2 regions of the Streptomyces sp. NPDC048370 genome follow, and region 1 is predicted to be linked to the other one. Evidence: riboswitches for the same ligand, from Rfam matches in the RefSeq annotation. Region 1 holds a riboswitch; the other holds the start of a gene.
The links. Region 1 has a riboswitch for cyclic di-AMP ahead of ACGFYP_RS27955 (C40 family peptidase). Riboswitches for the same ligand answer to the same signal wherever they lie in the genome.

Region 1 (7,169 bases):
GTGCCGGAGCGGCTCGGGCGTGATCTCCACGAGCCGGGCGGCGAGCCGGACGGCCGGCTCATGGGTGAGCCCGCCGAACATCACGTGGCTCATCCGGTCCAGCTGACCGCGCGCCGCCTCGTTGAGCACCGGGTGGTTGTAGCCGTGGATCGCGGACCACCACGACGACATGCCGTCGATCAACTCGGCCTGTCCGTGCGCCGGTTCGGCCAGCCGGAGCCGTACCCCGGACGCCGACTCGACCACCAGCGGATCCGCACGGCCCGGCATGGGGCCGTACGGATGCCAGACGTGCGCCCGGTCCAGGGCCAGCAGTTCCTCGTTACGCATTCGGCGCGAGGTCCGTTCCGGCGCCACGACGGCGCACGGCCACCAGGTCGGTCCGGGCGCCCGGCACCTCGGCCGGCGCGGCCTCCGTGGCCGCCTCGGGCTCCGGCGCGTGGCCACCGCACGGCCCGCAGCCGCCGCCCGCCTCCGCGTGCGAGCCGCAGCCCCCACCGGCCCCGGCCTCCGTCTGCGAGCCGCAGCCCGCCGACGCCGCCGAGCCGCATCCGCCGGCCGCGCCCGCCGCCGCGGCGAGGGCGTCCGCGCGGTGCTTCGGGAGCGTGGTCGTGCCCGCGCCCTCCACCTCGAAGCCCGCGTCGGCGATCATGTCCAGGTCTGTCTTGCCGGCCTGGCCCTCGCTCGTCAGGTAGTCACCGAGGAAGATCGAGTTCGCGATGTGCAGCGCGAGCGGCTGCATCGAGCGCAGGTGCACCTCGCGCCCGCCCGCGATCCGGACCTCGACGTCGGGGCAGACGAACCGGACCATCGCCAGGATCCGCAGGCAGCGCTGCGGGGTGAGGTTCCACTCCTTCGCCAGCGGCGTGCCCTCGAACGGGATCAGGAAGTTCACCGGCACCGAGTCCGAGTCCAGCTCACGGAGCGCGTAGACGACGTCGACCAGGTCCTCGTCGCTCTCGCCCATGCCCGCGATCAGACCCGAGCACGCCGACAGACCGGCGGCGTGCGCCTTCTGCACGGTGTCCACCCGGTCCGCGTAGGTGTGGGTGGTGGTGATCTCCCCGTACGTCCCCTCGGACGTGTTCAGGTTGTGGTTGTAGGCGTCGGCGCCCGCCTCGCGCAGCCGCTCCGCCTGGCCGTCCGAGAGCAGCCCCAGACAGGCGCAGACCTCGACGCCCTCGTTCTGCTCCTTGATGGCCTCGATCGTCCTGCCGACCCGCTCGACGTCCCGGTCCGTCGGCCCCCGGCCGCTCGCCACCAGGCAGACCCGCTTCGCTCCGCCCGCGACACCGGCGGCGGCCGCCTGCGAGGCCTCGTCCGGCTTCAGCCAGCTGTACTTGAGGATCCCGGTCGTCGCACCGAGCCGCTGCGAACAGTACGAGCAGTCCTCGGGGCAGAGCCCGGACTTCAGATTGACGAGATAGTTCAGCTTCACGCGCCGCCCGAACCACTGGCGGCGCACCTTGCCCGCCGCGGCCACCACGTCGAGCAGTTCGTCGTCGGAGGTCGCCAGTACGGCGAGCGCTTCTTCACGGCTCGGCAGCTCTCGCCGCAGCCCCTTGTCCACCAGCGTGTTCAGCAGGTCCATAAGGGCTGATCCTCGCCTACGGCACACCTCGCGGCCAAGGAGGATCTGAACAAACGCGCCGGTTTGACGTGTGTGGATGGCCACACCCTGTCCCCGGGCGCCGACGGTTAGGGTCTGTGCGCTGCCTACAAAAGGATCTGCCCCATGCACCGGGACGAGGACACCCGCCGGACCCCGTTCGACTGGACCGACGCCGAGGCGCGCCGCCGCACGGAGGCGGGGCTCGTCCGCACCCTGAGGCCCCGGTCCGCCGAGTCGGAGCTGCTCGATCTGGCGAGCAACGACTACCTCGGCCTGACCCGCCGCCCGGAGGTCACGGAGGCGGCCGCCGAGGCGGCCCGCCGCTGGGGCGCGGGCGCCACCGGCTCCCGTCTGGTCACCGGCACCACCCGGCTGCACGCCCGGCTCGAAGAAGAACTCGCCGCGTTCTGCGGCTTCGAGGCGGCCCTCGTCTTCTCCTCCGGCTACGCCGCCAACCTCGCCGCCCTCACCGCCCTGAGCGGCCGCGACGCGCTGATCGTCTCCGACGCGGGCAACCACGCCTCGATCGTGGACGGCTGCCGGCTCTCGCGCGCCGAGACGGCCGTGGTCCCGCACGCCGAGCCCGAGGCGGTACGCAAGACCCTCCGGGCCCACCCGGACCGCCGGTCGCTCGTGGTCTCCGACTCCGTCTTCTCGGTGGACGGCGACCGGGCCCCGCTGCCCGAACTGGCCGAGGCCTGCCGGGCCCACGGCGCCGGGCTCGTCGTGGACGACGCCCACGGTCTGGGCGTCCTCGGCGACGGCGGCCGGGGCGCCCTGCACGCCGCCGGGCTCGCGGGCGACCCGGACGTGGTCGCCACCCTCACCCTCTCCAAGTCGCTGGGCAGCCAGGGCGGAGCGGTCCTCGGACCGGCCCGGGTCGTCGAGCACCTGGTCAACGCGGCCCGTACGTTCATCTTCGACACCGGACTCGCCCCGGCGGCCGTCGGCGCCGCCCTGACGAGCCTGCGGCTGATCCAGGGCGAGCCCGGCCTCGCCGCGCGCGCCAGGACCGTCGCCACCCAGCTGCACGGCCTGCTCACGGAGGCCGGTCTGACCGCCGTGCGCCCGGACGCCGCCGTCGTCTCCGTCCGCGCGCCCTCGCCCGATGCGGCGCTGCGATGGGCCGCCGACTGCCGTGAGCAGGGGATCGTCGTCGGTTGCTTCCGGCCGCCGTCCGTCCCCGACGGCATCTCGCGGCTGCGGCTCACGGCCCGCGCGGATCTGACGGACGCGCAGATCGAGCAGGCCGTCGCCACGATCGTGCGGACCGCGCCCCCTTCCCACTGACCGGGACCCAAATACGTGCTCTCGTAGCAGAGTTCACCGCTTCGAGCGACAAATATGCACATATCTTGGTGGATCGCCGCCCAGGCGGACACGATCGGTGGCAGTCTGACGCGAAGTGCAAACCGGGCCGGGCCCGGTGGGAAAGGGACAGCGTCGCCATGGCAGACCACCAGGAAGCAACCGTCACTCTGCCGAGCGATCCCGCCTCGGTGTCCGCCGCCCGGAGATATGTCGCCGACGTCCTCAGCGGATGGGGGCTCGCGGGCGGCAGCGACACCGCGGACACGGTCCGGCTGATCGTCTCGGAGCTGGCCACCAACGCCGTCCAGCACACCTTCGGACAGTCGCCGACCTTCACCGTCGACGTCCGTCTGGAGCGCGAGGAGCAGCTCCACATCGGTGTCACCGACAGCCATCCCCGCTGGCCGAAACGGCTCCCGGCGGCCGTGCAGCAGGACAACGGACGCGGGATGGTCATCATCCGCATCCTGACGGCCGAGGCGGGCGGCCGGCTCTCGGTCACCCCGACCGACGAGGGCGGCAAGACGGTCTGGATCAACCTGCCCTGGACCGCTTCCGCCTCGGCTTCCGCCTCAGCCTCCGTCTCTCCGAACTAGGCGCGAACCAGGCGCGAGCCGGGCGCCGCCTGAGCGCCGCCTAGGCGCGGGCGAACCCGCCGCGCAGCAGCGTACGCAGCGAGGCGGCAGCGGGGCCCGATTCCTCGCCCCGGTGGGCGACCGAGATCGTCCGGCGGAACGAGGTCGGCTCCAACGCCCGTACACCCAGCGGCGAAGCCGTCATCGACGCGACCATCTCCGGCAGTACCGCCACCCCGAGACCCGCGCTGACCAGCGCGCAGACCAGGGCGTAGCCCGGCGTACGGCACACCACCGACGGTGTCGCACCCGCCCGGGCAAGGGCGCCCTCCACGCCCCGCCGCGACGGATGGTCCGGCGCGCTGCTGATCAGCGGCCGGCCCGCGAGGTCCGTGATCGGCAGCCGGCCCGAACCCTCCGCCAGGACATGGCCGGGCGCCGTGACCAGGACCAACTCCTCCACGAGGAGGGGCTCGAGCTCGACGCCCGGCGGCAGCGGTGCCGGCTCGGCCGGTTCGTAGGTGTGGGTCAGCGCGAGATCCACCTCGCCCGCCGCCACGGCGTGGACCCCGGCAGGCGGCTCGTACTCGGCGACCGTCAGCTCCACGTCCGGGTGGGCCCGGCGGAAGGCGCTGAGCACCGGTGGCAGCAGATGGATGCCCACGGTGGTGAAGGTGCCGACCCGGAGCCGCCCGCCCGACAGACCGCTGAGCCGGGCCAGCTCATGGCGGGCCCGGTCCATCTCGTCCAGGACCCGGCGCGCCCGGGTGACGAGGAGCTCGCCCGCCGGAGTCAGCCGTGCGCCCCGGTGGTGCCGGACGAGCAGCGCGGCGCCCGCCTCCCGCTCCAGCTTGGCGAGCTGCTGGGAGAGCGCGGGCGGGGTGTAGCCGAGCCGGGCGGCGGCCCGGGTGATCGAGCCGTCCTCGGCGACGGCCACCAGTGCCGCGAGCCGCACCAGATCCTGCATAAAGCATTCCTTTGGCCAGACCCAGAAGATCGTGTCTACACACTAAAGGCTCACGGCGGGCACGCTGGGGTCATGGACGGACAGCTGATCGCCTTCATCGGGGTCGCGGCGGGCATGGTGGCCATGCCGGGCGCGGACTTCACCGTCGTCGTACGCAGCGCTCTCGCCTCGCGCCGGGCGGGGGTGGCCTGCGCCGTGGGTGTGGCGGGCGGGCTCCTGGTGCACACCGCCCTCGCGGTGGCCGGGCTCGCGGCCGTGCTGATCGCCGTACCGGCGCTCTATCGCGCGCTGCAGATCGTCGGCGGCGCGTACGTCCTCTACCTCGGCGTGCAGGCGCTGCGCGGCGCGCTGCGGGCGTCGGCGGGTGAGCCGTCGGCGGACACGGCGGGGGAGCGGGCGGTCGGACGGGCGTTCCGTCAGGGCTTCCTGACCAACGTCCTCAACCCCAAGGCGCCCGTGCTCTTCCTGAGCCTGCTTCCGCAGTTCGTGCCGGAGGGCGCCGCGGTGCTGCCGCGGACCCTGCTGCTCGCGTCGATCGTGGTGCTGCTGGCCCTGCTCTGGTTCCCGCTGGTGGCGGTCCTGGTGGACCGGCTCGGCCACCGGCTGCGGCGGCCCCGGACGGCCCGGACCGTGCAGGGGGTGACGGGCGGCATGCTCGCCGCGCTCGGGGTGACGTTGCTGGTGTCACCGGGACACTGACCCTGCTGGGGCGAGGGGTGCGGCGGCGCCACCGCACCCTCCGCTCGCGACGATCGGACGGGGCGTCAGCGCACCCGGCCGTAGTACACCTTGGACGACCAGATCTTGTCGAGCTTCACCCAGGACCCCGACTTGGGCGAGTGCCAGATCTTTCCGCTACCCGCGTAGATCCCCACGTGGTACACCCTTCCACCCGAGTGGAAGAAGACCAGGTCCCCCTTCTGCCTGCTGGACGCGGAGATGTGCCGGGTCTTGTTGTACTGCTGCTGCGCGGTACGGGGCAGCGACTTGCCCGCCTTCTTGTACGAGTAGAGCGTGAGCCCCGAGCAGTCGAACCGGGTGGGTCCTGACGCTCCGTACTTGTAGGGCGATCCCTTCTTCGAAGCCGCGATGTTCAGCGCCTTGCCGGCGTACGACGTCGCGGCCTGGGCCTCCGGTGCGGCTCCTGGTGCCAGCATCGTGCCGCCGAGAGCGGCGAGGGTGAGAGCCGAGACGGCTCCGGCCCGGGACAGCATGGACGGGACATGAATCTGCGCAGTCATGCGCAACCCTTCGTCAGCCGCCTGTGAAGGATGACCTGTCGGGTTCGGGCTGGCGAAGTTGCCCGGCCGCGGTCGCGGCTTCACCCCGAGGAACGGCCCCACTGGCCGGCCGTCCCGTACTGCTCGGGTCCTCCACTCCTGCCGATCCACTCCTGTCGACCAGACATCCGGGACAGCGGCAGGACTCGGCGTCCGCCCGGACCGCCCCGCCGCGGTGGCGGGGGCTTGTCGTCGTGAGGGATCTTGACCCACAACACAGGCGAAATCCGAGCCGAAACGGCGTTATGTGAGGCTCCTCACGACTGATCCATTCGGGTGGACAGGCATGTTTCGTGATCGTCGGAGGTTTGGCCGACGAGTCCCGGACCAGGGGTGGAACGCCCGATTCCGCCAGATGCGTACACCTGTTGCGCAACTCACCCCGCACATATGTCGATTCGTCGACTACGCCGAACGGGGGAGCGATTCCGTGGCCGCGCTGCTCCGTGTGGACCTCGACACGACACGGGAGAATGTCAACTCGCCGGTGTCTCCGGGACAGTGACGCGACCCGACCTACGCTCCCCGTCCAACACCCGCAGCGCACGGGCCAATGTCTCCGCGTGCACCTCGCTCTCGCCGCGCGTATGCATCGCCGTCAGCGCGTCGCGCAGGGCGTTCACCCGCCCCACCAGCGCCTGGGCCGCGCGCAGCGCCCCATACGTATGCGAAGCCCTGGATGGATTGATACGGCCCAGCAGATCGACCACTTCGAGATAGGCGTCGATGAACTCGCCCTCGGCGCGCGTCAGGGCGGGCAGCGGTGGCAGCTCGGGAACCATCGGACGCTCACCTTCCCCCGGCGCCGCCCGACGCCCCTCGGTTCTGAATCACGTGGTCCACCAGGCCGTAGGCGGTGGCCGCCGGCGCGTCGAGGACGGTGATCCGGTCGATGTCGGCGTCGATCCGCTCGTGGCTCTGTCCGGTGTGGGTGACCAGCATCCCGGCCAGCATCGCGCGCAGCCGCATCAACTCCCGTGCCTGGATGTCGAGATCGCTCGGCTGCCCCTGCAACGGCTCGTCCGTCGTGGGCTGCTGGAGCACGACCCGGGCGCCGGGCAGCGCGAGCCGCTTGCCGGGCGCGCCGGCCGCGAGCAGCACGGCGGCGGTCGAGACGGCCTGGCCGAGACAGGTGGTCTCCACGTCGCAGGTGACGACCTGCATCGTGTCGTAGATCGCGGACATGGCGCTGATCGAACCGCCGGGGGAGTTGATGTAGAGCGAGATGTCCCGGTCCGGATCGGCGTACTCCAGATGCAGGAGCTGCGCGATGACGTCGTTCGACGAGGTCTCGTCGATGGGGGTGCCCAGGAAGACGATCCGTTCCTCGAGCAGCTTGGAGTACGGGTCGAGGGTCCGGCTCCCGAAGCTCGTGCGCTCCGTGAACTCGGGCAGGACGTAGCGAGCGTGCATGGCGATGCCTC
Region 2 (7,169 bases), on a different contig from region 1:
GAGAAGCTGATCCACCGCCACCCGCACGTCTTCGGCGACGCGAAGGCGGAGACCCCGGAAGAGGTCAAGGCGCACTGGCTGCGCACCAAGGCGATCGAGAAGCAGCGCGACTCGGTCACCGACGGGGTGCCGCTCGGCCAGCCGGGCCTGGCGCTCGCCGCGAAGCTGGCGGGCCGGGTCCGCACGGCGGGCCTGGACGTGGAGCTGCCCAAGGGCGACGGCATCGGCTACGACCTGCTGGCCCTCGCCGCCGAGGCGGAGGCCTCCGGCACGGACCCGGAAGCCGCCCTGCGCGCGGCGGCCCGCGCGTACCGGGACGCGATCCTCGCGGCGGAGGGGCGGTAGCCCCGGGTACCCCTAGGGGCGGTCACCTGGGGTGGGGCGCGCGGTCGGCCGGGTTGTGCCAGTGGGGTTCCGGGCGGGCGATGAACCATTCCGCCGTGCCAAGCGGGCGGGCCTCGCCCGGTGTCGGGAGGCGGTCGTGGTGGACGCGCGGGGCGCCCAGCTGCTGAAGGGCCGGGAGGGTCTCCGCCAGTAACTCGGGCGGGCCCGCCACGTAGACGTCGTGCGTGGGCCAGTTGCCGCAGGCGTACAGCGCGCGCAGCAGCCGCTCCGTCGCCTGCTCCCGCGGACGCTCGGGCGCGGAGGCGATGTACGTGACCTTCAGGCCGGGTATCCGTTCCCGCAGGTGCTCCGCGTCCCTCTTCCCGTACAGGTACTCCTTCGCCCGTGCCACCAGGAAGAGCCGCGCCTCGACGCCCTCCGGGCCGTCCGCCACCTCCTCCAGGAGCGCCTTGACCGGCGCCCAGCCCGTCCCCGCGGCGATGTAGCTGCGCGGGACGTCCGGCGCCGTGCGGGCCGTCAGCGCGCCGCCGGGCGCGCTCAGCCGGAGCGGCTCGCCCTCCCGTACCGCGTCGACGAGCGTCGTGCTCATCGCCCCGCCCGGGATCCGGCTCACGTGCAGGTCCACCGTGCCGTCCGCGCGGGCGGCGTTGGCCAGGGAGTACGTCCGCCACACCCGGGGGACCCGGAGCGAGCTGACGCCGACGTACTGCCCCGGCCGGTACGCGAAGGGCCTGCGGGGCTTCAGGGTCAGCACCGCCAGGTCCTCGTCGAGCCGCCGGTGCCGGACGACGACGGCGTCCCACCAGGGCGGCTCACCCTCGGCCTCGGCCTGCTCGGCGCCCCGGATCATGAGCTCGGCGACGTATCCGTACGCCTCGGCCCACGCCTTCTCGGCCTCGACGCTCCAGGCGGCCCCCGCGGCGTGCGCGAAGGCGGCGGTCAGGCTGGTGCCGACGGCGGCGTAGAGCGCGGGGGAGGCGAGGAACTTGCGGTGGTCGCGGCCCAGATGGGCGAGGTACTCCGCGAGCCCGGGGTCCTCCAGATGGGTCACGACATGGGTGAGCGCGGCGAAGAGCCGGTCGCGCTGGGCCCGCAGGTCCTCGGGGAAGAGCTCGCGGACGCCCGGGTTGTGCCAGAACAGATGGGAGTAGAAGAAGGTGACGGCATGTTCGGCCCGTCTCTCGACGACGGCGAACGTGCTTCTGAGCAACTGGGCATCCACGCGGGAGAATCTAGGCCACTCCTCTTCACGGGATGATCACATCTCGGAGGCTGGGCGGCCCGGAGGCCGGACCGGGCGGCCCGGAGGCCGGTGCGGCGGTCACCTTGTACCGTCTCAGGGTGAGCACGCCCCCCGCCGAAACCCCCGCCGGACCCCCCGCCGAAACCCCCGCCGGACCCCCCGCCCCCGAGCTCTTCACCTGGGAGTTCGCGACCGACCCGTACCCCGCCTACGCCTGGCTGCGCGAGCACGCGCCCGTCCACCGGGCCAAGCTGCCCAGCGGGGTCGAGGCCTGGCTGGTGACCCGGTACGCGGACGCCCGGCAAGCGCTTGCCGACCAGCGGCTCTCGAAGAACCCGGCGCACCACGACGAGCCCGCGCACGCCAAGGGGAAGACGGGGATTCCGGGGGAGCGCAAGGCCGAGCTGATGACGCATCTGCTCAACATCGACCCACCCGACCACACCCGGCTGCGCCGTCTCGTCTCCAAGGCCTTCACCCCGCGCCGCGTCGCCGAGTTCACGCCCCGGGTGCAGGAGCTGACGGACCGGCTGATCGACTCCTTCGCGGCGAAGGGCTCCGCCGACCTCATCCACGAGTTCGCCTTCCCGCTGCCCATCTACGCGATCTGCGACCTGCTCGGGGTGCCGGAGGAGGACCAGGACGATTTCCGGGACTGGGCCGGGATGATGATCCGGCACGGCGGAGGGCCGCGCGGCGGGGTGGCGCGGTCGGTCAAGAAGATGCGCGGCTACCTCGCGGAGCTGATCCACCGCAAGCGGCTCGATCCCGGCGACGACCTGATCTCGGGGCTCATCAAGGCCTCCGACCACGGCGAGCACCTCACCGAGAACGAGGCCGCCGCCATGGCCTTCATCCTCCTCTTCGCCGGCTTCGAGACCACCGTCAATCTGATCGGGAACGGGATGTACGCCCTGCTCCGTCATCCGGATCAGCGCGCCCGTCTGCAGGCCTCGCTCGCCGCAGGGGAGCAGGGCCTCCTGGAGACCGGTGTCGAGGAGCTGCTGCGCTACGACGGGCCGGTGGAGCTGGCGACCTGGCGGTACGCCATGGAGCCGCTGACGATCGGCGGCCAGGCGATCCCGGCGGGCGACCCGGTCCTCGTCGTGCTCGCCGCCGCCGACCGCGACCCGGCGCGCTTCGACGAGCCCGACACGCTCGATCTGTCCCGGCGCGACAACCAACACCTCGGCTACGGGCACGGCATCCACTACTGCATCGGGGCGCCGCTCGCCCGGCTCGAAGGACAGATCGCGCTTGCCACGCTCCTGACGCGCCTGCCGGATCTGCGACTTGGTGCCGATCCGTCCGATCTGCGGTGGCGGGGCGGGCTCATCATGCGTGGATTGCGCACACTTCCGGTGGAGTTCTCCCCCTCGTCCACCTCTCGCGAGAGCTGACGATCCGTCAAGACTGTGACTTTTACGTGATCTCCGCTGCATCGACTTGTGACTCACGTTCGAATGCCGCTACGTTCACCGTCACCTCAGCAGTCACGCGAAAGGCAGCTCCGCATGCGCTCCGGGAACGGACGACACCGCAGACCCCGCCAGGCCCCCGCCATCGTCGTCGCCGCAGGCGTGACGGGATCGGCCCTCGCGTTGCCCCTCCTCGGGGCGGGCTCGGCCTCCGCCGCCGACGCGGCCACCTGGGACCGGGTCGCCGAGTGCGAGTCGGGCGGCCAGTGGAGCGCCCACTTCGGCAACGGCCTCTACGGCGGGCTGCAGTTCACCCAGGAGAGCTGGGAGCGCCACGGCGGTCTGGCGTACGCGCCGAGCGCGGACCTCGCCAGCCGCGCCCAGCAGATAGTGGTGGCCGACAAGGCCTTCGCCGCGGGTGACACCCAGTGGGCCACCTGCGCCCCGATCGCCGGTCTCACCGTCGACGGCGTCAAGCCCGGCGTCGACCCGGGTCCCGCCGTCGAGCCGAGCGAGCCGACGGGCCCGCTCCCGGAGTCCAACCGGACCGCCGGCCTTCCGAACGTCCAGGCCCCGCCGGAGGCCCTCGAGGGCCCCGAGGCCACCCCGACCCCGTCGGCGCCCTCCTCGCCCTCCGCGGCCACCCCCGGGGCGTCCCCCGCGCCGACCGCTCCCGGGACCGGCAAGCACCGGGGCGGCGCTGCCCCGGAGGCTACGGACGGGACGGACGAGTCGGGCAAGACGGACAACTCGCGTGAAACGGGCCGTCACGCCTCGCCGGCTGACGGGTCGACACCGGGCGCCACCGACGAGGAGGCGGCGAATCGGGACAGTAAGGACAGTGGCGACACTGCGGACAAGACGCCTGCCGAGGGCATCGCGGACGCTATCGGTGAATACACCGTCAAGCCCGGCGACAACCTCACCGAGATCGCCCAGCGCAACGAACTCCCCGGCGGCTGGGGCGCCCTCTATGACGCCAACCGATCGACCGTCGGCGCCGACCCGAACCTCATCCTCCCTGGCCAGAGCCTGGATCTGACGATCGGTACGCCCGCGGAGAAGGACGCGGAGACGGACCCGAAGTAGGGGTGGTTCGAGGCCGAATGTCCGGTTCTGTGCAAGTGAGACATGGGTCTCTTCGCCTCAACTGGCGTGTCTCGTCCGCAAACTCTGCTTCCGTCACCTCTCACCTGCGTAAATACCCTTCGTCCCGAGGCAAGTAGGGCCGTTTTGTCCCTCATGGACGTCTTTGAACTTCCCTCGGGTCTGTGTCTACGGTCGTCACCGCTCGCCACCGCGGGCCCCGTCGACCGAAACGCCGAATCCTGCCGTCGGCCGATGGGAACAGTCGTCGCGTCATGCGCCGTAGGCAGGAGCGGGGGACCCAAGGTAAGTGCCGTCCCCGGCCGTTGAGACAGACGGCCGAAGGAACGGCTTGGGGTGAAGCCGCGCGCCAGCCGCGCGGCCGGGCAACTCACATGGCCCGAACCCGACAGCTCACCTCGTAGGCGTCGGTGAGGAGAATCTCCATGCTGTTTTCCGCCAAGGGCAAACACCGTCGTCCCTCCAAGGCCACCCGCGCCGTCGCCCTCGCCGGTGTCGCCGGTGTCGCCGTCGCCGCCCCCCTGATGACCGCCGGCACCGCCTCGGCCGCCACGGTCTCCGAGTGGGACAAGGTCGCCCAGTGCGAGTCCGGCGGCAACTGGTCCATCAACACCGGCAACGGCTACTACGGCGGCCTGCAGTTCTCCAGCTCCACCTGGGCCGCCTTCGGTGGCACCCAGTACGCCGCCAGCGCCGACCAGGCCTCCAAGTCGCAGCAGATCGCGATCGCCGAGAAGGTCCTCGCCGGTCAGGGCAAGGGCGCCTGGCCGAGCTGTGGCGTCGGCCTCTCGTCCGCCACCCCCGGTGCCGTCGAGGAGAGCGCCCCGGCCCAGCAGGCCGCCCCGAAGCCGGAGCGTCAGGCCGAGCAGCCGACGACCCGCAGCGAGACGCGGACCGCCCCGAAGAAGGCCGAGTCCAAGAAGACCGTCACCACCCCGACCGGCAAGAAGGTCAAGAAGGGCGACGGCGAGTACAAGGTCGTCTCCGGCGACACCCTGAGCACCATCGCCGCCGCGCACGACGTCAAGGGTGGCTGGGCGAAGCTCTTCGAGCTCAACAAGGGCGTCGTCGAGGACGCCGACCTGATCTACCCGGGCCAGCAGCTTCACCTGAAGTGAGCCCGACGGCCCGCGTGAGTCCGGCGGCTCACGTAGGTCCTTCGACCCTCCCGCGGTGACCACCCCGGTCCGGAGCGCCCTTCCCCCGTGCGCTCCGGACCGGGGTTCCGCGCTGTCCGGGGTCCGTCGTCCGCGGACCGCCGGGCGGCCCCGTCGCGCGGCCGCGCCGGGGTTACCGGCGAGTAGTTCTGAGGGTCTTTGGCCCTGGATGCGTACCCTTGGGTCCTTTTTCGTCCCAGGGGGCGGGCGCCCGGCTGGCTGGAGCCCGCGAGCCGGTTAGGCTCTTGTCGCAAGGCCAAAGCGACCCTGCACCGCAAGCGTCACATCTAGCGTCACATCCCAGAAGGAGATGCTCGTGCCGTCCATCGACGTCGTCGTAGCCCGGGAAATCCTGGACTCCCGAGGCAACCCCACGGTCGAGGTCGAGGTCGGCCTCGACGACGGCAGCACCGGCCGTGCTGCCGTTCCGTCCGGTGCCTCCACCGGTGCGTTCGAGGCCATTGAGCTCCGTGACGGAGACAAGAACCGCTACCAGGGCAAGGGCGTCGAGAAGGCCGTCCTCGCCGTGATCGAGCAGATCGGCCCGGAGCTCGTCGGCTACGACGCCACCGAGCAGCGCCTCATCGACCAGGCCATGTTCGACCTGGACGCCACGGACAACAAGGCCTCCCTCGGCGCCAACGCCATCCTCGGCGTCTCCCTCGCCGTCGCGCACGCCGCGTCCGAGGCCTCCGACCTCCCGCTCTTCCGCTACCTCGGCGGCCCGAACGCGCACCTGCTGCCCGTTCCGATGATGAACATCCTGAACGGCGGCTCGCACGCCGACTCCAACGTGGACATCCAGGAGTTCATGATCGCGCCGATCGGCGCGGAGTCCTTCTCCGAGGCCCTGCGCTGGGGCACCGAGGTCTACCACACCCTCAAGTCCGTCCTGAAGACCAAGGGCCTGTCCACCGGCCTCGGCGACGAGGGCGGCTTCGCCCCGAACCTGGACTCCAACCGTGAGGCGCTCGACCTCATCCTGGAGGCCATCAAGCAGGCCGGTTACGCCCCGGGCAAGGACATCGCGCTCGCGCTCGACGTCGCCGCGTCCGAGTTCTACAAGGACGGCTCGTACGAGTTCGAGGGCAAGTCGCGCTCGGCCGCCGAGATGACCGAGTACTACGAGGAGCTCGTCGCCGCGTACCCGCTGGTCTCCATCGAGGACCCGCTGTTCGAGGACGACTGGGACGGCTGGAAGGTCCTCACCGACAAGCTGGGCTCCAAGGTCCAGATCGTCGGCGACGACCTGTTCGTCACCAACCCGGAGCGCCTGGCCCGCGGCATCGAGGACGGCGCCGCCAACGCGCTGCTCGTCAAGGTCAACCAGATCGGTTCGCTGACCGAGACCCTGGACGCCGTCGAGCTGGCCCAGCGCAACGGCTTCAAGTGCATGATGTCGCACCGCTCCGGCGAGACCGAGGACGTCACCATCGCCGACCTCGCCGTCGCCACCAACTGCGGCCAGATCAAGACCGGCGCCCCGGCCCGCTCCGAGCGCGTCGCCAAGTACAACCAGCTCCTGCGCATCGAGGAGATCCTCGACGACGCGGCCGTCTACGCCGGCCGCAGCGCGTTCCCGCGCTTCAAGGGCTGATCCGAGGATCCGGAGGGTCCTGAGGACCCCGCATCACCCTCGGTTACGTACGTCCCCGCACCCGGTCCCGTACCGTGTGCGGGGACGTCCGTACGTAAAGGGGAGGCGCGCACATGGCCCGGGACCGGTTCTCGACCGCGACCAGGATCAAGCTGCTCGGTGAGCAGACCGCCGCCCGCGTCTACCGTTCCCAGACCCGCCGCCAGGCCCGCCGCTCCCGGCTCACCGGCCGCGCGGCCTTCCTCGCCCTGGTCGTCTGCTCGCTGGTCGTCGCCCTCGCGTACCCCATGCGGCAGTACGTC

Region 2: it holds a riboswitch for cyclic di-AMP, as region 1 does, so the genes downstream of both, ACGFYP_RS22460 (transglycosylase family protein) here and ACGFYP_RS27955 (C40 family peptidase) in region 1, are expected to answer to the same signal.

Annotation. Positions count from the first base shown of each region.
Region 1 is NZ_JBICYI010000015.1:66,177-73,345, reverse strand. Features, by position in the region: gene ACGFYP_RS27985 (adenosylmethionine--8-amino-7-oxononanoate transaminase) at 1-330, opposite strand, end outside; gene bioB (biotin synthase BioB) at 323-1,591, opposite strand; gene ACGFYP_RS27975 (8-amino-7-oxononanoate synthase) at 1,736-2,902, shown strand; gene ACGFYP_RS27970 (ATP-binding protein) at 3,061-3,519, shown strand; gene ACGFYP_RS27965 (LysR family transcriptional regulator) at 3,560-4,465, opposite strand; gene ACGFYP_RS27960 (LysE family translocator) at 4,538-5,164, shown strand; gene ACGFYP_RS27955 (C40 family peptidase) at 5,230-5,706, opposite strand; cyclic di-AMP (ydaO/yuaA leader) riboswitch at 5,710-5,907, opposite strand; gene ACGFYP_RS27950 (hypothetical protein) at 6,222-6,527, opposite strand; gene ACGFYP_RS27945 (ATP-dependent Clp protease proteolytic subunit) at 6,535-7,158, opposite strand.
Region 2 is NZ_JBICYI010000010.1:189,936-197,104, forward strand. Features, by position in the region: gene ACGFYP_RS22440 (nucleoside triphosphate pyrophosphohydrolase) at 1-345, shown strand, start outside; gene ACGFYP_RS22445 (globin domain-containing protein) at 368-1,567, opposite strand; gene ACGFYP_RS22450 (cytochrome P450) at 1,687-2,988, shown strand; gene ACGFYP_RS22455 (transglycosylase family protein) at 3,103-4,095, shown strand; cyclic di-AMP (ydaO/yuaA leader) riboswitch at 4,361-4,535, shown strand; gene ACGFYP_RS22460 (transglycosylase family protein) at 4,539-5,231, shown strand; gene eno (phosphopyruvate hydratase) at 5,581-6,867, shown strand; gene ACGFYP_RS22470 (septum formation initiator family protein) at 6,981-7,169, shown strand, end outside.